One region of the Mesorhizobium sp. C416B genome, then DNA from elsewhere that is predicted to be linked to it. Evidence: riboswitches for the same ligand, from Rfam matches in the RefSeq annotation. Region 1 holds a riboswitch; the other holds the start of a gene.
What was found. A riboswitch is a leader RNA that binds a small molecule or an ion and turns the genes downstream of it on or off. The one in region 1 is predicted to bind thiamine pyrophosphate.

Region 1 (11,376 bases):
CGCTCCATTGGCGAGCGCCGTAACCTGCGAAAGCTTGCCTTTTTTGACCAGAACAGGCTTCGAATAGGTTTTCTTCATAGTGAATCCTCCAAGCTTACGCGATAATGCCAGACGGATCGGCACTGTCAACCTTCGCGGCCTCGCTGTCCCATCCCGGTTTTTCTTGGCGCCGATGCGCTAACTGCAAGTCCACCTTCATCGACAAAGCGTTGTTCTTGGGCGTGCATGGCGTGGCCGGGTTGCGGTGCGAAAAATGTCCGAAACTGCGGCGGGTCTGGCCTGGTTGGTCGGCCTGCTCAAACAGAGCGGCAATGCAGCGCGGAGGGGTCCAGCCTAAACATTGGCCTTGCCGTCGCGCCGCACTCACAGTTCCTTCTCCGCCAGTTCGCGGAAGGCGTCGGGAACCGAGCGCCGGGCTTCCAGCGCCACGGCGCCATAGCCGACAGCCTCTCTGCCAAAGCGCTGGCGGATCTTGTCGATGGCGCGGTCGGCGCCAAAGCGCGCCAGGCCTTGCCTGCTGCCGGGCCGTTGCTTTTCGTCGGCAAGCCCGAGCGGCAGCTCCAACTGTAGCTCGACACTTTCTTCCAGCTGCGACACCGAGATCGCCAGCAGCGAGATGGTCTTCTCCCGAGGGTTGGCGGCCAGCACGCCGCGCACCAGCTCCCCGGCGATTTCGGCCAGCATCGCGGTTGCCGAAATCGGCTGCTCGAGCATCAGCGAGCGTGTGACAGCGTGCAGATCGGCGAAACGCACGCGCACCGTCACCGTGCGCCCGGGCCGTGATTTCGCCCTGAGCCGGCTGGCGACCCGGTCTGCCAGATGCAGCAGGACGGGTCCGAAGATACGCGCCTCGGCCGGCCGTCTGCCAAGCGCCGACTGCGCGCCGGCGGAATGCGACCGCCTGTGGGTTTCGAGCTTTCGCGGGTCGCGGTTCCATGCCAGCGACGACAGCTTTTCGCCGGCGGCGGGCCCGAGCAATCTTCGCAGCGCCCCACCATGCGTCTTTGCCAACTGGCCGATGATCTCGATGCCGATCTCGGCCAGCCGCGCTCTGGTCGCCGGGCCGACGCCCCACATCAGCCCGACCGGCAGATCATGCAGGAAGGCAAGTTCGGTGTCCGGATCGACCACCACCAGCCCGTCGGGCTTGGCCACCTGCGAGGCGATCTTGGCCAGATGCTTGGTGCGCGCCACGCCGATCGAGATCGGCAGGCCGAGCTCTGCCCGGACGCGCCGACGCACCGTGGCGGCGATCTCGGCCGGCGGCCCGAACAGATGCGTGCAGCCGGCGACGTCGGCAAAGGCTTCATCGATGGAAATCCGCTCGACCAGCGGCGTGAAATCGTCGAGCACCGTGATGGCGGCGTCGCCCAGCCGCTGATAGTCGGCGAAATGGCCGCCGACGAAAATCAGTCCGGGGCAAAGCTCGCGCGCGCGTCGTCCGGGCATGCCGCCGCGCACGCCGAAAACCCTGGCTTCGTAGGAGGCGGCAAGCACGACGCCGCCGCCGACGGCGATCGGCTTGCCCCTGAGCGCCGGGTCGAGCAACTGCTCGACCGAGGCGTAGAAGGCGTCGAGATCCGCATGCAGGATGGTGGGCTCCATCCCGACCGTTCCCTTTGCGGCGTTGCAGCATTAGCCGCGTCTGTTGTGAGAGGCGTTTTTGCCGAACAAATAGAGAACAAACAGGGCCTATTGTCAAGCGAAGCGGTTGTCGCCGGCCGGTCCGTTCCAGATCGGGCTGTCGAGTGCTCCGCCTGGGCATCGGACCTGCGGAACATTGTCTCTCGCCTCAGCGTTCATATCCGCGACGGGACGCTGTTTTTGTGGAGGCCGGTATGGGCCAGTTCGAGATGATCGACCTCGTCAGCGTCGTTGACGCCTGCACGAGCGATCGCGTTGCCGGGCACTGCGTGTCAATGGCCAGGGCGGTAGAGGAGTTGCGAGTGCTGACCGGTGATTTCGTATCGCCGGACGAGACGGTGGCCAACGCGCTGTCGGCAGTGGCGCTGGGGCGCGGCTGCGCGGTGGTGTTCGATGAGCGAGCGGGCGCCGACATCTTGCTGACGCCGTAGCGGGCGGCGCCGGGTTGTGGCAGCCAGAAAAGTCGAACAGCGTGCAAAAAGCTGTGCAGGCATGGCCCCATAAGCGGGGCGTGGAAAATTTCTGCGCGTGGGTGTATTCTCCAGGACGCAAGCGGTCGCAGACCGCATAGGGGGAGAAATGACATGCCGAGGGTTTCGGAACTCTTTTTCAAAACTGCCATCTTGTTCCTGATGTTGGGGATTGCGGCCGGCCTGCAGATGGCGATCTCGGGCGACCACGCCGCTTTTCCGGCGCACGCGCATATCAATCTGCTCGGTTGGGTGACGAGCGCCATCTTCGGCGGCTACTACGCGCTCAATCCGCAAAAGGCGGCGCGTCGCGTCGCCATGATCCACTACGGGCTCTACACTCTCGGCTTGGTGATCATGCTGCCGGCGCTGTATGTGATGCTGCAGGGAAACCCGGCGCTTGAACCGATCGTCGCCGGCGGCTCGCTCATTATCGCCGCTGCCGTTCTGGTTTTTGCTTTCGTGGTGTTTTCGCCCGAAACGGCGCGCTCGGTGTCCGGCGTGGTTCCGGCCTCTCGCTGACTGTTCGCGCGCGGCGATCAAAGTCCGACCCGCATTCGCGACCCGCGACACGGGTTGCCAGGCCGATGGCCGCAGCCGCTGGCTGCGGTGTCTATCGCCGCGTCGGCGCTCAACATACCCGAGTCCCACCACGTATTATTTCGTGACTATTTGGCGCCGGAACCTTCCCAGATATCGCGCGTTGCGGCGACTGTATTCGCGCTGCCTTATATATAGGCAGACTTGAGTACGTCCACAGCATGGGTTGGGGGAGGAGCAGGCCACCATGTCGAACAGAGAAATCGGAACGTCGGCCTCACTGGGCCGACGCATCGCCGATCTGAAAGCCAGGATGCGAGACGCCAGCGTTACTGAACACGAGATGCAGACCTTCCAGAAGGTCGCGGCCATCATGGGGGGTGTCGAAGGCTCCCTACGCCTCGACGCCGACGACCTGATCGCGGCGTCCTTCGTCACCGAGGCGCTCGGCGATCCCGGGTCGAACTGAAGGTCAGAGCCCGTCGGCACTCAAGTGCCGGCGGGCGATGGCCCGGTTCGCAGCGTTGCGATGCTGGAGCGTGTCTGCACCGCCCGCGGCGGGGATTTCTTGCGCACTTTGAAGATTTCAGGCGAGCGGCCTCGACGGCGCTTGAAATATTGGGCTTCGCGTTCGTGCTTCTCGGCTGCTTCTCGGCTGTCGAAGGTGCCGAGATTGTCGCCGTCCAGCCCTTGACCACAAGGGCTAAGCCAAACCGCCAAGGCGCCTTAAACGAAGGATCCGGCCAGCCGGATCCTTCGAAATATCGCGATGCTCCGGCATCGCCTTCAGCTCATCCTTGGTCCAACTGGTGACGGCGTGGACGTCCCGGGAAACCTCTCGAAAGTCCGCGGTCGCTGCCTTACACGTCGTCGAACGGGCCGCCGCGCCTCGCCAGATCGTGACCAATGGCGGCTTCCTCGGCGTCGTCGGGCAAGGCATCGTCACTGTCCTGGTAGGGATTGTCGTCATCCTCCTCGGGCAATTCGCCTTCCTTCTCGACACCGGTGGTGTCCGGCAGGCTTTCCTCATCTGCTCCGTCGGGCAGGACCGTTGCGCCACGCAGCGCATCCCAATCCTGCCGGCGCGGCGTCGGCGCTTCCACCTCGTCATTGGCGATCCTGTCGCGGGCATCGTTTTTGCTCGGTGGCGCCTCGACCTCGTCATTGGGTTTTCTGTTTCGTTCTTCCATGATTGCCTCCTCCGGGCGGCTTTGCGTCGAGAAGGTGGAACTCACTTCCGGCTGTCAGGTTCCGGCAACCACTCCATCTCCGTGGAACCAATTGCCGCCAGTCTGCTTTGCCAAGGACTAGTCTGCTTTGCCAAGGAGATGAATCCAGAGGAGCTGGACCATGAAGACTTTCCCCCTCATCCCATGCGTGCTGCTCCTGGCGCTGGCCGACCCGGCGGCTGCGCAGGACAATGGCGACCAGCACGGCCCTGCCGCGCCTTGCCAGGCGCAGCCTCAGGACGATGGTCAGAAGCCGCCGGTCGCCAATGGCGGCGGCGAATCGACCAGCACGCTCGGTCCCTGCGGCGGCGTGCTGCAGCCGCCGCCCAGTGGTGACCAGGGTATGACGCAGCCGCCGCCGGACCAGGGCAAGACGCCGGTGATCAAGCCTGGCGAGGTGCCTGCGCAGCCGCCGAAGCAATGACCTTTGCTTGAAACTTCACGGCGTGGCACGAAGGCGGTCGGTTCCCGTCTTGGCCGGGCGACGCGGTCACCGGATCAATGCCGGCGCCGGCCGCAATCGCCCGGAATTGGAGCCGTGCATCATCCATGTCGAAGGTCTCCTGAGGGATTGTGCTTCAATGCGAATCTTGCGGGTGCGGGTTCTGCTGGCATGACCGGGAAGCCGATCAATTTAGTCTCCGCTTGCGGAACAAGACCGTACCGGCTGCGTTTGCCTCCAGGAGCCCGCCACCTCGATCTGCGCTGTTTTCGCCTCATGCGGGAACACGGCGGAGCTCGCCAACAACGACAGGAGACGAAGATGAAAACCATCCTTATTCCCGCCGTCGCCGGGCTCGCCATGATCGCTGGTATCGGCATTGCCGCCGCCGACGAGGTCATCGTCACGCAGCCGGCACAGCAGCAGGTGATCATCACCCCGGAACAGCGCACGGTCGTGCACCAGTACGTAAAGAAACATCCGCTTGCCTCGGTCAATCTGCTCGGCGTCGAATTGAATGTCGGCACTGCCTTGCCTGATACTGTCGAGCTGCAGGAGGTTCCCGACGTTCAGTACAGATACGCCGTCGTCGACAACCATACCGTGTTGGTCGACCCCAGCACGCGCAGGATTGTCGAGGTGGTCGAGTAACGCTCGACAACCTAACCATTCATCGGTGATACGGCCCTGTCGTTCTTCCTAAAAGGGCGGCAGGGCCGAATGATGAACATGATGAAAGGAGAATTGCCATGTTGCCGCATGTCGAGACCCCGAACTCCGCCAATGTTGCGGCGTGTTGCGACAAGTTGCTGGCCGAGCGCAACACGGCGCTGTTATCGATGAAGGAAGCGATCGCGCTCCTGCGGGAGCGCACCGGCACCGATCGTTCGGATGCCGACCTCGCGGGGCTGATCGTCAAGAAGGCGGCGCTGCTCGGCGTTGCGGTGATTTCCGACCCGCGCTGAGATGTCTCGTCACTCAAGACGCCGGCCGAATTTTCGGCTAATGTTTTCGTGGAATCTGGACCAACCGACCGGACCCAACCACGGAGGCTTAAGTGACGGACGACAAACAGGACCGCATTCGCCAGCGCGCGCACGAGATCTGGGAAAAGGCCGGCCGGCCTGAAGGCGCGCATCAGGAACACTGGGAGCAGGCCACGGCTGAAGTCGATGGCGCGGTCGCCAAGCCCAAAAAGGCGGCGAAGAAAGCTGACGCCAAGCCCGCCAAGGCAGCCGCCAAGCCAAAGGCCGCGAAGCCTGCCGCCGCAAAGTCCGGCAAAGCCAAATCGAAATAAGGCCAGAAATAAGGCCAGTCGAAATAAAGCAAGGCCGGAATTCGCTGGCCGGGCCATCCTTGGCGCCCGCCGTTCAGGCGCGCCCGAGCCTCTCAACCTGACGAATTGCGCCTGCGACGGGCAGCGCAATTCCTTGTGTTTGGCGACAGCCGCCCCTCATGCCTCCCAGGCATAACTCGACAGCGCAAAGCGAATCCCGGCAGCTGTCATAGCCAGTTCGCATTCGGTGATCTGGCGCAGGTGGCGCAGATAGCGCGTTACAGTCTGTGGCAGCCAGCCGGCGCAGGCCTCGACATAGGCGCGGCTGTGAACAAGGGTGCCGGTCGACAGCCTCTCGTCCTTCTCGGCAACGACTTTCAGATATTGGCGGATGAAGCGGATGTCGTCGGCGATGTCCTGGCTGGCCATTCGCCAGGCCCCGGCGAGACGTTGGCACTGATCGAATGACAAGGGCAACAAAGGCGGCGGCAACGACGGGGGTGACGGCAAAGGACGAGAGAGATCGGCGAAGGCAACATGGTTCGCTGTGCTCAAGGACATTCCTCTCTGCAAAAAGAGATATCGTACTTTATGTACGAATCAGCGTCAAGCCAATTTCGTACAATTGGGACGATGGCAATGAATATAGCAGCGGTCGCTTCAGCTAATCACGCATCGTGAATCCTTCAGGAGTCGCACCAATCTCGCGGAGGGCTTTTCCCACGATGGTGTTGACTGTTTCCCTCGTGTCGGCGTCGAACAGGTTCAGGCCGCGCCGGATCGTCTCGCGCCAGTTTTCGCCCTTGTCCCACGCTTCCATGAAGGCGAAGGCAAGGTCGTCCTGGCGACGCGTGGCTTCGAGCGCTTGGGTCAGCAGGCGCGCTTGATGGAGATCCTTCTCCCGCTTGGCCCCAGCGCTCGGCCGAGTCGCGAGGCGACGATCAGCTTGTGGATGGCGTAGCGCTGGGGCGAGGGGACCAGCACAGGCAAGCCCGAGCGATGCAGGAGCGCAGTCCGGATGGGGTCGCGGATAAGGAAATCCAGAAACCGTTTATCAGCTTGAATTTCAACGCAGTTATAAGAAGTTCGTGGAAACCTTATAACGCAACGAACTGACGAGTCGCTCTGAACGCCCGGGCGCCCGGCCCGTCTGGCCCAAAACACTTTGCCGCAGTGCCTTCAACAAACGGCTTCCCCAATGTCGCGAACAATGCTTTAACCCGCTCATCCACAGGGGTGCTCCGTATGGTCGGGGCTGAGATGAGGGCGGCAAGCCTTCGGACCCTAAAGCTGATCTGGATAATACCAGCGGAGCGAGGCGGGCGATGTTTTCAGGCGCACAGATTTCCCTTTATCCCATGACCGACGATTTCGTCGGCGTGATCCTTGGCGCGCTCGGCGCGCTCGATCCGTGGCGCGACCGGCTGCGGATCGAAACCGACGACATCTCGACGCTTATGGTCGGGCCGCCCGAGGTGTTGTTTCCCGCCATGCGCGACCTGTTCGTCGCGGCGGCCAGAAGCGGCAAGCACTGCGTGCTTTCGGCAGCGGTCTCGCGCGGCTGTCCGGGCGAGCCCGACGATCCGATCTGCCGCTCCGACGAGACCGGCGGCCCCGCCATTCCGCTGCACGAGCGCAAGATCGCCGCGATCCGCGCTGTCCAGGCCACGCCGTCGACCGGCCAGCCGGTGGCGGCGCAGTTCTCGCTCTATGTGATGGGCACAGGCGACCATATGGACGAGATCTATGGCTGCATCGATTTCCTGAAGCAGTCCGGCGTCTTTGAACGCTCAAAGAACTTCTGCACCAAACTGCGCGGCGATGCCGGTGCGGTGTTTGCCACGCTCAACGAGGCCTTCTGCCGCTTCGGCCCCGGCGCCGGCCACGTCACCCTCGACATCACGATTTCGGCGAACAGCCCGAGCGGGGTCTGAGCCGCGGCTCAAGCGTCGTTCCTCGAGGATGTTGCCGTGGCTGGTTTATCTGACCCATTGCGTGGAGGAGATGCCTCTGACCCCTCAGCACAAAGAGGAGGGGAGCCATTGGCGATTGGCGAAGACCGCGATGCCCACGAATCTCCCCCCTTGAGCGGGAGATGGCCGGCAGGCCAGAGGGGGTCCCACCGCGTGGAGCGCCGACTTCCTTTTCGCATAGGCAAGGCGTGGGCGCTCTATGCGAGACGACCCCCTCTGTCGCCTTCGGCGACATCTCCCCCTCGAGGGGGGAGATTAGCCGCAGCCATCGCCAAGACCATCCCCGCCGCCTGCGCCTTCGCCCTGCTCCTCGCGGCCTGGGAACTCTACGCCCGCTATGGCGGCGCTGCCCCCATCATTCTGCCGGCGCCGTCGCGCGTGCTGCAGCAGGCCTGGGAGCATCGCGCCGCCCTGGCCGAGAACACGCTGCCCACCATCCGCGCCACATCAGCCGGCTTCGCCTGCTCGTTGGTCGCTGCCTTCATGCTTTCGGCGCTGGTCGATTTCTTGGCCCCGCTGCGCCGCGCGCTGTTCCCGCTGCTGATCGTCAGCCAGACCTTGCCGCTGGTCGCGATCGCGCCGCTCATCGTGCTGTGGTTCGGCTTCGGGCTGATGCCAAAAATCCTGCTTGTGGCGCTCGTCACCTTCTTCCCGATGATGGTGGCGCTGGTCGAAGGTTTTGCTGCGACCAGCAAGGAGATTTCGCAGATGCTCGCCGCCATGGGGGCAGGGCGCTGGCGTATCTTCTGGCTGGCGCGCCTGCCTTCGGCGCTGCCCTATTTCTTCGCTGGGCTGCGCATCTCCATCACCTACGCCGTGGTCGGCGCGATCTTCGCCGAATATGCGGGGGCGGCGAAGGGGCTGGGCATCTACATGCTCAATGCCAAGAACAACTTTCGGCCCGATCTGGTGCTCGCCGCAGTCGCCGTCAGCGCCGCGCTCACGCTTGTCTTGTTCGCCATTGCGGTGCTCGTCCAGCGTCTCGCCATGCCTTGGGAAAATGCGGGGAGCGAGAGCCGCGACGTCAAATCTTCGGGAGACAGCAGCCAATGACACGGCTTGAACTCCGCGACATCAGCAAAAGCTTCGGCGCGCTTGAGGTGCTCGCCGGCATTTGGCTTCATGTCGCGGCCGGCGAGTTCGTCTCCATTATCGGCCCTTCCGGCGCCGGCAAGTCGACGCTGTTCCAGTTGCTGACCGGCGCGCTGAAAGGCGAGGGCGACATGCGCTTCGACGGCGCACCATTGCAGGGCAGCCCCTTCGCCTTCATGCCGCAGCGCGACGCGCTGATGCCGTGGCGGCGCGTCATCGACAACGTGACGCTGGGGCTGGAAGTTCAGGGTCTTGGCCGCAAGGCTGCACGCGAGCACGTCGCGCCGCTGTTTGCCGAGTTCGGCCTTGCCGGCTTTGAGCGCGCCTGGCCGGCGGAACTTTCCGGCGGCATGCGCCAGCGCGCGGCGCTTTTACGCACCGTGGTGCAGCAGCGCGACATGCTGCTGCTCGACGAGCCCTTTGGCGCGCTGGATGCACTGACCCGCGCGGGTATGCAGCGCTGGCTGGAAGGCATGTGGCAGCGCCACCGCTGGACCGCGCTGCTGATCACCCATGACGTGCGCGAAGCCGTCTACCTCTCCGATCGAATCTATCTGATGTCGGCGCGGCCGGCCCGTATCATCGGCGAGATTGCCGTGCCGCTGCCGCGCCCGCGCACCACCGGCAGCGATGCCGCGCGCCAGGCCGCCGCGCTCGAAGCCGACATCCTCGACACGCTGCTCAATCCCGGGACTGACCGGGGCTTGTTTCCGCAGACCGCTCAAAGGAGTTTTTCATGACCGAATTCACACGCCGGCAGGCTTTGCTGCTGACGCTGGCCGCCGGATTGCCGCTGGCCTCGCGCGCTCATGCGGCTGCGCAAAAAATCACCGTCGCGCTCGACTGGACGGTCAACACCAACCATGTCGGCCTGTTCGTTGCCCGCGACAAAGGGTTTTACGGCGAGGCCGGGCTCGATGTTGAGATCCTGCCCTATGGCGATACTGGCGCCGGCACGCTGGTCGCCAACCGCATCGCCGATTTCGGCATTGCCGGCGTCGGCCTGTTTACCCAGCGGGCTGCCGGCGCCGATCTTAAGGCGGTCTACGCCGTGGTCCAGCAGGAGACCGGCCGGTTGGTCTTCAACGCGGATCGCGGCGAGATCAAGAGTCCCAGGAATCTCGACGGTCTGACCTATGGCGGCTTCGGCAGCGCCTGGGAAAACACGCTGATCTCGACCATCATCCGCCACGATGGCGGCAAGGGCGTTTTCGAGACGGTGACATTAGGCACCTCGGCCTATGAGGCGCTGGCCAACGGCTCGGTCGACTTCACGCTGGAGGTCTCGACCTGGGAAGGCGTCGATGCGGAGCTGAAAGGCGTCAGGCAGCGCGGCTTCCGCTACGCCGACTACGGCGTGCCCGACGAGCACACCACCTTGATCGCCTCCAGCAATGCATATCTCCAGGCAAACCCGAAGGCCGCATCGGCCTTCGTCGAAGCAACGCGGCGCGGCTACCAGTTTGCCTGCGATCACCCGCAGGAGGCTGGCGACCTGCTGATCGCGTCCAACAAGGACGCGCTGACCGACCCGGCGCTGATCCACGCTTCGCTGAAGATGCTCGTCGACGGGCACTTCCTCAGAAGCCATGCCGGCGTCATCGGCACCGTCGACAAGGCCAAGATCGAGGCGATCGGAACCTACCTCTTCAGGGCCGGCATATTGCTCGATGGCGATGGCAAGGTTCTGAAGGAGAAGCCGGATTTTGGAGCGTATTTCACGAACGAGTTTTTGGGCGCGTAATCTCCCCCTGGAGGGCATAGGCGCTAAGATAGCTTTGGCATGGACTGAAATTTGCGCTTTCGTGGTGGTTCGCGCCAGCGATATCGCAAGGCATGGAGATTTTGGCGCAGGGCCGCCAAGGAAGGTTGAGTAAAGATGGTCGCGATCAGAGAGGCGACGATCTGGCGGGTTGCGCGCCACAGCAGCGGGCGCCCGTCGCTCAAGGGGGAGAGACACCCAACTCCTGCGAGAGGGGTTCGGTCACAAGCGCGATGAGGAAGTGTGCAAGGATCCAAGGCTTTGCGATCCTTGGGTCCTTGGCGGGAGGAGAGCGCAGCCCGATCAGGCTCTTCAGGCGCTTGAAGGCGAGTTCGATGCGCCAGCGCATGCGGTAGAGCTTGAGGACCGTATCGGCGGGAAACTCCTCCCGGTCAAGCGAGGTCACAAGCAGGACGAAGCCGGCCGCAATCAGCGTCTGCGGTTGAACCTTGTTGCCCTTGGCCCTGGCTTCCTTGTTGATTTTGCGCCGCGCTTCTTGTGCCGCGGCCTCGGATTTGCGCAAGGCGATCAGGCGCATATTCACAGGCTCGCCCTTCTTGAGTGCCAGCCGGGCAGGCGTTTCGCAGACTTCCTCCCGGCAGTTCTCCAGGTAGCCGATGAGATCGAACGCCCTGCCGTTGGCGTCGAGCCATCGCGCGTTTTTCCACGACGCGCGCACAACAACATCGCCGCCTTGCGCCATCACCTTTGCGATCCGCTCGGCCTGCAGATAGGCGCGGTCACCGATGCGGATCTCGCCCGCCACCACCGGCACGCGGTCGATCAACTCGGCCTCGCTCTGGTCGGTGATCTCGATGAAGTCGAACTGCTCGCGCTCAAGCTCGAAGGCGCAGTGCATGCGCCAAAGACCATTGTTCTTCTTCTCATACGCACCGGCCTTGGCAACCGCTGTCGCATCGAGGATGCGGATCAGCCGGCCTTTGGCCA
Region 2 (11,376 bases), 3.1 Mb from region 1:
GCAATCTTGGAGGCAAGGCGAAGGTCGTGCGTGGCCATCACCATGGTCGTGCCTTCGCTGGCGAGTTTTCCCAGCACGTCGACCACTTCCTGCGCCAGTTCCGGATCGAGCGCCGAGGTCGGCTCGTCGCAAAGCAGCACTTTCGGCGACGGCGCCAGGGCGCGGGCGATCGCCACACGCTGCTGCTGGCCGCCCGACAGCGTTGCCGGCCAATCGTCCGCCTTGTGCGCCATGCCGACCTTCTCGAGCAGCGCCAGTGCCCGCTCGCGCGCCTTTGCCGTCGGCCATTTCAGCACCGTCACCAAGCCTTCCATGACGTTCTCGATCGCGGTGCGATGCGGGAACAGCTGGAAGTTCTGGAACACCATGCCGGTCTGCAGCCGCAGGCGCTGGATGTCGCGGCTGGGGATCTTGATGCCGGGACGGAATTCCAGCGTCTCGTCGCCGATGCGCACCATGCCCGAGGTCGGGATCTCCAACAGGTTGATGCAGCGCAGCAGTGTGCTCTTGCCTCCGCCGGAGGGGCCGACGAGCGCGGTGACGCTGCCTTCGGCAATGGTGACCGTCACGCCCTTCAGCACCAGATTGTCGCCGAAGCGCTTTTCGATGTCGGTGAGGCCGATCATGAGCGCGCCTCCAGGAAGCCGCCATAGCGGTTGAGCCGCTCCTCCAGCCGCGTCTGCAAGGCCGAAAGCACCGAGCTCATCGCCAGATAAAGGATCGCCGCCTCGACATAGAGGATCAGCGGTTCATAGGTGGTGGCGACGATGCGCTGCGCCGCCTGGAACATCTCCGGCACAGTGATGGCGGCGGCCAGCGACGTATCCTTGACCAGCGAGATGAAGGTGTTGGACAGCGGCGGCACGGCGACGCGGCCGGCTTGCGGCAGGACGGTGCGCCGCATCGCCTGGCTCCAGGTCATGCCGATCGAATAGGCCGCCTCCCACTGGCCCTTCGGCACCGAGCCGATCACGGCGCGGATAATTTCCGAACTGTAGGCGCCTATGTTGAGGGTGAAGCCAATCAGCGCCGCCGGAAAAGCGTCCAGCAATATGCCGACCGAAGGCAGGCCGTAAAAGATCAGGAACAGCTGCACCAGAAGCGGCGTGCCGCGAAAGATCCAGACATAGAAGCGGACCACGGCAACCAGAGGCTTGGGACCGAACAGCCGCACCAGGGCGACAACCAGGCCGACGAACAGGCCGAGTGCGAACGATAGCAATGTCAGCGGTACGGTGAAGATCAACGCCGCCCACAGCAGTGTCGGCAACGAGTCCAGCATCAGGTGTAGCCAGTGCGGCACGAACGGCTCCTCCTTCACAGACCGCCGCGGTGACGGCAGTGCGATTGTGTGCTTCTCATATCATGCGAAAAACGGCGAGCCGTCAAAGACGGCCCGCCGCTATTGGTCATTGCCGGCAAACCGCCGGGAGATGGTCTTTACTGCGAGACATCCTGGCCGAAATAGGTATCGGCGATCCTCTTGTAGGTGCCGTCGGCCTTGATGTCGGCCAGCGCCTTATTGATCGCCGCGACCAGCTCCGGATCACCCTTGCGCACGATGACGCCGGAATAGTCGGCGTTCTCTTCCTGCGCGGCGATCTTCACATTGGCGTCCGGCTTGTGCTTCTTGAAGTCGAGGAAAGACAGGCTGTCATTGATGGTGGCGTCGGCGCGGCCGGTGAGCAGCAGCTGGATCGACTGGTCGAAGCCGTCGGTGCCGACAAGTTCGGCGCCGTTGGTCTCGGCGAGCTTGCCGAAATTCGATGTCAACGACTGTGCCGACTTCTTGCCCTTGAGGTCGGCGAAGGTCTTGATGTCGGTGTTGTCGCCGCGCACGATCAGCACGGCCTTGGAGGCGATGTAAGGATCGGAGAAATCGTACTTGGCCTTGCGCGCGTCGGTGATGCCGACCTCGTTGATCACGGCGTCGTAGCGGTTGGCGTCGAGGCCGGCGATCAGCCCGTCCCATTTGCCTTCGAGGAACTCGACCTTGACGCCGAGCTTGTCGCCGATCGCCTTGGCGATCTCGACGTCGAAGCCGACCAGCGCGCCGGAAGCATCATGATAGGTGAAGGGCGCATAGGTGCCTTCGGTGCCGACCTTGAGTGTGCCGGCCTGCTTGATCTGGTCGAGATTGGCGCCGGCGTGGCCTGATGTAACAGCCAGAACCTGAAGCGTTCCGGCGACGATGAGCGACTTGAGCCATTTCATTTCTGTGTGATCCCGTCCTTGGCCGGTGTCCGGCGCTTGTGAGAGCCGGAAACTGACAGATACAGCGCAGCAAAATAAGGAACCAGATTTCAAAAAAACGACGATCCAGAAATCAGATTCTCAAAGCAGCTCGGATCGGTGCCAATAGTCCCGATCTGCGGTGTCGATGCGCCCTGTCGGACCGCACAAAACAACCGCCATCGGCGGCGGAACCAATCCCCGGTGTGGCACGTTCATGGCTTGTTGTAGGGCGCCGCGTTTCCATTTCAAGAACCCTTGGCTGCGCTAGGCCCGAAGCAATTCCAGGAAAGTGGGAAAGCGGTTTCCCTCGGAATTGCGTCAAACAGAGATAACGGCCGCCAGGCCGTCCGAAAATGTCCGGGAGCAGGAGCGCGGCATGATCGAAGACACGGCAGGACGGACCATGGTCCGCACGGCAATGAAAGCCCCTTACCTCGAGCGCGATGAGGAACATGTTCTCGCCTTGCGCTGGAAGGAAGACCAGGATCAGCAGGCGCTGCATCAGATTACCGTCGCCCATATGCGGCTGGTCATCTCCATGGCTTCGAAATTCCGACATTACGGCCTGCCGCTCGGCGATCTGGTCCAGGAGGGCCATGTCGGGCTGCTGGAAGCAGCCGCGCGTTTCGAGCCGGAGCGCGAGGTGCGCTTCTCGACCTATGCGACATGGTGGATCCGCGCTTCGATGCAGGACTACATCCTGCGCAACTGGTCGATCGTTCGCGGCGGCACCTCTTCGGCGCAAAAGGCGCTGTTCTTCAACCTGCGGCGCCTGCGCGCCCGTCTTGCCAACGGCGCCGAGCCGATCTCTAACGCCACGCTCTACCGCGAAGTCTCGGTAGCCCTCGGCGTCTCCGAGGCCGATGTCGAGAAGATGGATTCCAGGCTTTCAGCACCTGACTCTTCGCTCAACGCACCCCTCGCCGATGAGGCCGGTACCACCGAGCGGATGGACTTCCTGATTTCGGACGATCCATTGCCTGACGAGGTCGCCGGCGACACCATCGACGTCGAACGGCGCCTGATGTGGCTGAAGACGGCGCTCCGCGCGCTCAATGCCCGCGAACTCAGGATCATCGAGGAGCGTCGGCTGACCGACGAAGGTGCGACGCTTGAGGCGCTCGGCGAGACGCTCGGCATTTCCAAAGAGCGTGTCCGCCAGATCGAGGCCCGCGCCATGGAAAAGCTCAAGCTCGCGCTGGTCAAGCAGAACCCCGAATTCATGGCAGCGTGAGATTGCCAGGAACAGGGGTACCGCCCCGAGTTATCTCAGAAAAGTTATCTCAGAAAAAAGCACTACGAAGGCTGGGGTTTCTGACGAAGACCGGCGCTATCTGTCCGTGACGATCTTGACCTTGTCGCCGGCCGAAACCGAGGCGCCCGGCGACATCGCGTTGAGCACGCGGAACAGATCGAGCTTGCGGTCGACGCCGACCATCTGCGCCGAAAGTGTGCCCATCGTCTGCCCGGCCTGTACCGTGACGACGCGGATATGCAGCGGCTTCAGTGCCGCTTTCTCGGCGGGGCTGAGCACGCGGAACGAACCGCTGACCGAGCGTGCCACCGGATCGAGTGTCGTGCTGGCCGAGGGGGCCGCTGTCAAAAGCCGGTAGACTTGGCCGCCGGCGCGGATCACCGCAATGTCGAACTGCCAGCCATCGGCGCCGGCGTGCGCTGTCGCCGCCTCGTTGCCGTCGATCGTCTCCTGGCGCACACTGGTCTCGTCGAGACCGGCCACCCAGCCGCTTCTGATGTAGTCGGTCAGCGCACGATCCTTGTCGATCGACACACCGTCGAAGCGGATCGCCATGTCGCCGGGACCGGTCGCCGTCACCGCCGCCGCCGAATTGTCGATGATGAAGCCGTCGGGCACCGTGAACGAAACGCCGAGGCCCGGATGCAGGAAGGTCTGGCCGCGCACATAGCCCTCTTCCGGCGTGTCGCCATAGAGCAGGCCGTCTATCCCGGCCAGGAAGGAATCGCGGTCGCGGGTGCCGATGCCCGGCGCGCCGAACTGGCGGGCGTGGCGCTGCGCCAGATCAATTCGCTGCGGCGTGTTGGGGTGCGTAGCCAGGAAGTCGAGGCTGGCGTCGGTGGCGCCGCTGATCGAGCGGAAATCGGTATAGGCCGACATCGACTGCAGGAAACGCCCGGCGGCATAGGGATCGTAACCCGCCTCGCCGATCGATTTGATGCCGATCGCGTCTGCCTCCAGCTCCTGGTTGCGCGAGAACTGCGCCAGCCTCAGCTTGCCGCGGATCAATGCCTGCTTGGCGGTCGGACTGTCGCCCAGCACATCGGAGACCACCTTGGTCGCCAGGCCTTCCTCGGCCTCGAGCTGCTGTCGCTGCAGACCGTGATTGGCGGTGACGTGGCCCATCTCATGCGCGATGACGGCGGCGAGTTCGGCCGAATCATTGGCCAGCGCCAGCAGGCCGCGGGTGACGTAGAGATAGCCGCCCGGCAGCGCGAAAGCGTTGACGTTTGGCGAATTGAGGATGGTGATGCGATAGGTCTGGGTCGGATTGGCCGACACCACGGTCAGGCTGCCGACAACCTTGGCCACCATGCGCTCGAGCTTGGGATCGGAATATTCGCCGCCATAGGTGGCAAGGATGCGCGGATGCTGTGCCTTCGCCAGTTCGGCAAGCTTGCTGTTGGCGGCGACATTGTCGACCGTGATCGGCTTGTCGGAAGGCTGGAAGCCGGATTCCTGCACTTCGGGAGGCGTGAACATCTGGCAGCTGGCCAGCGCCACGGCAAGGCCGGCCAGCGCGAGGAAGCGCACCAGCGGTCTGCGTTTCAAAGTGTCAGTGCCGGTCGGCAGCACGGCGTTCCTTCAGCTCTCGGCGCATGATTTGGAACCGGGGTCCGCGCCAGCGAAAAATCGGTTTCGTTGGCAATCCTGCACACATCAAAAAACCTACAGCGTTTACGCATCCGGCCGGGTGCGGCGCTGTAGGGGCAAATCACGGCTCGTGCCGGACCAGTACTAAGCGGACCTAGCCACATCGACTGGACCATGGCAAGCAAGCGCCACATCACCTGTAGCCGGTTTGGTCGTAAATTATGTCCGCTTCCGGGCAATATCGCGTGATCCGCCCGAACTTGCGCCGATATAGCGCCGAAACGCTTCAGGGCCAGTGCCGTCGAAAAAATCGCCGGCAGGTCCCGTCGCGGCAACCCTGCCATTGTCCAGAAAAACCATCTGCTCGCCGATACGGCGAGCGTCTTCCGGCTGATGCGTGACGAACAGCACCGTCATCGCCCGCTCGGCATGAACGCCGGCCACCAGGTCGAGCATGTCGTCGCGCAGTGCTGGCCCGAGCGAAGCGAACGGCTCGTCGAGCAGCAGCACTGGCCGGTCGCGCACCAGAACGCGGGCGAGCGCCACGCGCTGCCTTTCGCCGCCGGAGAGTTCGCGCGGCAGGCGCATTTCCTTGCCGGCCAGGCCGACGCGGTCAAGCGCCTCGGCGATTGCGGCGCGATCGGCGTCGGTCAGGTTGAGCGATGGCGAGCGGCCGAGCCCGACATTCTTCTCCACCGAGAGATGAGCAAACAGATTGTTTTCCTGGAATACCATCGACACCGGCCGCGCCGAAGGCGGCTCGGCGCCGACATCGGCGGCGCCGATCAGCACACGACCGGACTCCGGCGTCTCGAAACCGGCCACCAGATTGAGCAAGGTCGATTTGCCCGAACCGCTTGCCCCCATGATGGCGGTGATCTTAGATGTATCGAATTCGACATCGAACAGGAATGGCGTTTCGCCATAGCTGAACGAGACCTTGTCCAGCCGGACAGTCGTGCCTTTCTCCACAGCGGACGTCACGATCTCTCTCCCCGTCCCAGCCAGTCTGCCGCGACCACCAATGCAAGGCAGACCGCCCCGAGCAGCAAAGCCAGCCCGGCAGCATCGGCCGTGCGATAGCTGCCCATGCGCGCCAGCAGGAGATAGGGCAAGGTCTGCACCGAATCGCTGCCGAACAGCGCGATGACGCCGAGATCGCCGAGCGACAGTGCCATGGCGAAGGCAAAGCCGGTGGCCAGCGGCCGCCGGAGCGATGGCCAGTCGACCAGAAGCAGCCGGTTCCAGCCCGCAATGCCGAGCTGCGCGCACAGCTTTTCATGGCGCTCGCTCGCCGCATCATAGGCCGGGCGCATCGCGCGGATGGCAAAGGGCATCGCCATCACCGCATTGACGGTGACGACCATGACCGGCGCGATGGCAAAGACATCGCTGACCGTGCGCAGCAGGAGAAACCAGCCGGCGCCGATGACGATGGGCGGCACGACGAGGACGAAGCCGGCGCCGGTGTCGGTGGCATGTTCGAGCAATGAACGGTCACTGGACCGGCGGCGCAGCGACAATGCCCGCCGAGCCATGATCAGCGACAGCGACAGCGACACCGAAAGTAGCGCCGCAGAGAAGGCGAGACCGGCGCTGGTCAGCGTCGCCTGACGCACGGCACTCTCGCCCGCCAACCGGCCGAGATCGGCGTCGAGGCCGGACGCGACGGTGGCCGCCATTGGTCCGGCGACGAACAGCAAGGCGAGCACGATCAGGACGGCGTTGAACGCTGTTTCTGCTTTGCCGGCCAAGTGATAGCGGCGCGGCGCGACAGGCAAATTGGCGTCGCCGGTCACATTGGCGCCGAGCCGCGTCAGCGCCAGCATGACGGCAAAAGTCAGCGCGATCTGCAGCACCGTCAGCGTCACCGCTCGCGCCGGATCGAAGTCGAAACGCAGCGCCTGATAGATGGCGACTTCCAGCGTCGTCGCCGCCGGCCCGCCGCCGAGGATCAGCACGATGGTGAAGGAGGTGATGCAAAGCATGAAGACAAGCCCGGCGACGCCCGGCAGCGCGGCGCGCAGCACCGGCCACTCGATCAGCCGGAAGGCTGGCCTCGCCCCCATGCCGAGCTGGCTCGCCAGCCGCCATTGATCGGCCGGCACCGTTCCCAGCGCTTCGAGGAACAGCCGGGTGGCCAGCGGCAGGTTGAAGAAGACGTGGGCGACGAGGATGCCTGGCAGCCCATAGATGTCGGGCCAGCTCTGGCCACCGATCGCGGCGAAATAACCGGCGCGGCCATAGAGCGCCAGTATGCCCAGCGCTGCGACAATCGCCGGCAAGGCAAGGGGCACAGTAAACAGCTGCAGGATGAAGCCGCGTCCGAAGAAGCGCGGATGCCGCGACAGCGCGCGGGCGACGAACAGCGCCGGTACGACGGAAAGCAGAGTCGAGAGCGCAGCCTGCCAGAGCGTGAAGCGGACAACGCGCACGAGATAGAGGTCAAAGGCGGACGCGGCGCCGGAAAGGTCGTGCGCGCCTTCCCGGATAAGGCCGGCGAAGGCGCCACCGATCAGCAGCGCGATTGCCGCAAGCGCGACAATGCCGGCCGTGATGCGGGGGTCAGAGCGTTGCACTCTTTACCGGGCGTCGCGTTCCTTCGCGCCCCCCTCTGTCCTGCCGGACATCTCCCCCACAAGGGGGGAGATCAGCTATTTCCGCGCCCCGCTTATTCCTGCAACCTTGGCGACTGGCGAAATCGCCGACGATAGCCAATCTCCCCCCTCGTGGGGGAGATGTCCGGCAGGACAGAGGGGGGCGCCGTAGGGCACTCATCTTTCGATCATACAGCCAAAGCTACTTGCTCATCACCGCCAGCCATTCATCCACCCAGGCCTTGCGATTTGCCGCGACCTGTTCCGGGCTGAACAGCAAGGTCTTCGCCGGCTTGACCAGCCTATCAAAAGCCGGATTGAGCGGCTTGTCGGTTTTCCCGGCCGGGAACATCCAGTTGGTCTCCGGAATGACATCCTGGAATTTCGGCCCGGTCATGAAGGCCAGGAACTTCGCCGCCAGCGGGTTCTTCGCGCCCGTGGTGGTGATGCCGGCGACCTCGACCTGCAGATACTCGCCCTCCTCGAACGACGCCGCCTGGAAGCGCCCGGTGTTCTCGGCCACCATGTGGTAGGCCGGCGACGTCGTATAGGAAAGCACCATCGGCGCCTCGCCCTTGGTGAACAGGCCGTAGGCCTCGCTCCAGCCCGGCGTCACCGTCAGCACTTTGCCCTTGAGTTTCGCCCAGGCTTCCGGCGCCTTGTCGCCATAGACCGACTTGACCCACAGCAGCAGGCCGAGGCCCGGCGTCGACGTCCTCGGATCCTGGATGACGATCTTGTCGGCGGCATCGCCCTCGACCAGTTCCTTCAGGCTCTTCGGTGGGTTCTTCAGCTTCTCGGTGTCGTAGACGACGGCGAAATAACCATAATCATAGGGCACGAAAGTGTCGTCGCTCCAGCCGCCCGGCACGTTGTTTTCAGCCACCGGGCCATGTCGGACAAACAGGCCGGAAGCCTTGGCTTCCGCGGTGAGGTTGGTGTCGAGGCCAAGCACGATATCTGCTTTGGTCGAGGCTCCTTCCAGCTTGACGCGGTTGAGAAGTGCGACGCCGTCGGCCGCCGAGACGAAGTCGACGCTGCAGCCGCACTCGGCTTCGAATTCCTTCTTCACCTGGGGGCCCGGACCCCAGTCGGCAGTGAAACTCTCATAGGTATAGATCGTGAGTTTTTCCTGCGCGCACGCAGGGCTTGCCAGTAGCGAAACAGCAAGCCCAAGCGCTGGGACAAGACGGGACAAAAAAATGCGCATCGGCGCCTCCTTCATTCGTGTTGAAAGGAATTGAGGCGTCGGGCTGTCCGAAGCGTCTAATCCCTCCGCCGGTACAAACCGGATCAGGTTCAGCGGGTTGGCGAGACTGCCTCTCAGCCGGTCCGCGAAGATCGCGTCCGGCACCCCGTTAGAGCGTTTCGACACATAGGCCCGGCCAAGGTGCCACGCAAGTGGAAGTTTGCCCGAGCGTGATCCCGGAAAGTGGAATCCGTTTCCGGAAAAAGATCATGCTCCAACAAAGAGTGACGGTGCCGCTCGGCCTTCCGTTTCGTCGGCGGGGCTGGTAAGGGCCAGCGGATATGAGCACATTCACCATCCTGCTTGGCGGCGATCTCGTCCGCACGCCGCGGCTCGACCGCCAGGTCGCGGGCACGCGCGTCATCGCCGCCGACGCCGGCATCGATCATGCCCGCCTGCTCGGCGTGATGCCGGAGCTGTGGGTCGGCGATTTCGATTCCGTGCCGGCGGACCTGCCTGCCGATCTCGCCGCCGTGCCGCGGGAGGTGTTTCCTCCCGAAAAGGACAAGACCGATGGCGAACTGGCGATCGCGGCGGCATTGGAACGCGGCGCCACCAGCCTGGTGCTGGCCGGCGCTTTCGGCGGCAAGCGCGCCGACCACGCCTTCCTCCATCTGGCGCTCAGCCTGCGGCTGGCCGAGGCCGGCACAAAATTGCTGTTGACCAGCGGAGCGCAGGAAGGCGCCCCTCTGCTGCCTGGCAAGGCCGGCTTCGACTATGCCGACGGAACGCTGTTTTCGGTGCTCGGCTTTTCCGATCTTTCGGGCCTCACCGTGTCCGGCGCGAAGTGGCCGCTCGACCATGTCGAGGTCGTGTTCGGCTCGTCGCTGACCATCTCGAACGAGGTCAAGTCCAACACGACCGGGGGCGGCCTCGAAATCGCGCTCGGCCATGGCCGCGCGCTGCTGCTCGCCCACCCCTACCCCTTGCCTGAAAGCTGACATGGCCCCGCCCCTTCTCAACCTCGACGGCATAAGACTGACCTTTGGCGGCACGCCGCTGCTCGATGGCGCCGAACTGACGGCGTCCGCCGGTGACAAGATCGCGCTCGTCGGCCGCAACGGCTCCGGCAAGTCGACGCTCCTGAAGATTGCTGCTGGTCTGATCGAGCCGCAAGACGGCGAGGTCTTCCGCCAGCCTTCGGCAACGGTGCGCTATCTCCCGCAAATGCCCGACATGGACGGCTTTGCCAATGTGCGCGCCTATGTCGAGGCCGGGCTTGGGCCTGCCGACGATCCCTACCGCGCCACATATCTGATGGAGCATCTCGGCCTCGCCGGCACGGAGAACCCCAACGATCTCTCCGGCGGCGAGGCGCGCCGCGCAGCACTTGCCCGCGTCATGGCGCCCGAACCCGATATTCTGCTGCTTGATGAGCCGACGAACCATCTCGATTTGTCGGTCATCGAATGGCTGGAAGAAGAGCTTGTCCGGACGTCTTCGGCGCTGATCGTCATCTCGCACGACCGTCGCTTCCTCGAACGCGTCTCGCGCGCCACTGTCTGGCTCGACCGTGGCCAGACCCGCCGCCTCGACAAGGGCTTTGGCCATTTCGAGGAATGGCGCGACCTTGTGCTGGAAGAGGAAGAGCGCGAACAGCACAAGCTCGGCCGCCAGATCGTGCGCGAGGAGCATTGGCTGCGCTATGGCGTGACGGCTCGCCGCAAACGCAACATGCGCCGCCTGGGCGAACTGCAGACCATGCGCCAGCGTTTTCGCGGCCATCGCGGCGCCGAGGGCTCGGCGACCATGGTGGCCAGCGACGCCGCCGAATCCGGCAAGCTGGTGATCGAGGCCAAGAACATCGAGAAGAGTTTTGGCGACCTGACCGTGGTCAAGGGCTTCTCGACCCGCATCCAGCGCGGCGATCGCGTCGGCCTTGTCGGGCCGAACGGCGCCGGCAAGACGACGCTGTTGAAGATGCTCACCGGCGAGATGAAGCCCGATGCCGGCTCGGTGCGGCTCGGCACCAATCTGGAAATCGCCACGCTCGACCAGAAGCGCGAGGCGGTCGATCCGGCCGAGACCCTGGCGCAGTATCTCACGGACGGGCGCGGCGAAAACCTCGTCATCAATGGCGAGCAGCGCCATGTCGTGTCCTACATGAAGGATTTCCTGTTCAAGCCGGAACAGGCGCGCACCCCGGTGCGCGAGCTGTCCGGCGGCGAACGGGCGCGGCTGCTCCTGGCGCGTGTTCTGGCGCGGCCGGCCAACCTTCTGGTGCTCGACGAGCCGACCAACGATCTCGACATGGAGACGCTGGAACTGTTGCAGGAACTTGTCGCCGGCTTTGCCGGCACGGTCATCCTGGTCAGCCACGACCGCGACTTCCTCGACCGCACCGTCACCAGCATCATCGCCCCGGACGGAGGCGGCCGCTGGATCGAATATGCCGGTGGCTATTCCGACATGCTGGCGCAGCGCGGCGGCACCCGGCTCGACGACCG

Region 2: it holds a riboswitch for thiamine pyrophosphate, as region 1 does, so the genes downstream of both, thiB (thiamine ABC transporter substrate binding subunit) here and NLY43_RS06120 (YkoF family thiamine/hydroxymethylpyrimidine-binding protein) in region 1, are expected to answer to the same signal.

The regions. Positions count from the first base shown of each region.
Region 1 is NZ_CP100471.1:1,204,650-1,216,025, reverse strand. It holds gene NLY43_RS06185 (hypothetical protein) at 1-78, opposite strand, end outside; gene dinB (DNA polymerase IV) at 364-1,605, opposite strand; gene NLY43_RS06175 (hypothetical protein) at 1,839-2,075, shown strand; gene NLY43_RS06170 (heme-copper oxidase family protein) at 2,229-2,636, shown strand; gene NLY43_RS06165 (hypothetical protein) at 2,902-3,123, shown strand; gene NLY43_RS06160 (hypothetical protein) at 3,515-3,844, opposite strand; gene NLY43_RS06155 (hypothetical protein) at 4,005-4,307, shown strand; gene NLY43_RS06150 (DUF1236 domain-containing protein) at 4,647-4,976, shown strand; gene NLY43_RS06145 (hypothetical protein) at 5,075-5,290, shown strand; gene NLY43_RS06140 (DUF2934 domain-containing protein) at 5,383-5,622, shown strand; gene NLY43_RS06135 (hypothetical protein) at 5,779-6,030, opposite strand; gene NLY43_RS06130 (hypothetical protein) at 6,266-6,421, opposite strand; gene NLY43_RS06125 (GSU2403 family nucleotidyltransferase fold protein) at 6,472-6,765, opposite strand; TPP riboswitch at 6,824-6,936, shown strand; gene NLY43_RS06120 (YkoF family thiamine/hydroxymethylpyrimidine-binding protein) at 6,927-7,535, shown strand; gene NLY43_RS06115 (ABC transporter permease) at 7,791-8,627, shown strand; gene NLY43_RS06110 (ABC transporter ATP-binding protein) at 8,624-9,406, shown strand; gene NLY43_RS06105 (ABC transporter substrate-binding protein) at 9,403-10,410, shown strand; gene NLY43_RS06100 (transposase) at 10,610-11,376, opposite strand, start outside.
Region 2 is NZ_CP100471.1:4,302,067-4,313,442, reverse strand. It holds gene NLY43_RS21030 (amino acid ABC transporter ATP-binding protein) at 1-626, opposite strand, end outside; gene NLY43_RS21025 (amino acid ABC transporter permease) at 623-1,303, opposite strand; gene NLY43_RS21020 (amino acid ABC transporter substrate-binding protein) at 1,441-2,214, opposite strand; gene NLY43_RS21015 (RNA polymerase factor sigma-32) at 2,612-3,469, shown strand; gene NLY43_RS21010 (M48 family metalloprotease) at 3,566-4,972, opposite strand; gene thiQ (thiamine ABC transporter ATP-binding protein) at 5,303-6,067, opposite strand; gene thiP (thiamine/thiamine pyrophosphate ABC transporter permease) at 6,064-7,662, opposite strand; gene thiB (thiamine ABC transporter substrate binding subunit) at 7,883-8,890, opposite strand; TPP riboswitch at 8,934-9,048, opposite strand; gene NLY43_RS20990 (thiamine diphosphokinase) at 9,211-9,870, shown strand; gene NLY43_RS20985 (ABC-F family ATP-binding cassette domain-containing protein) at 9,872-11,376, shown strand, end outside.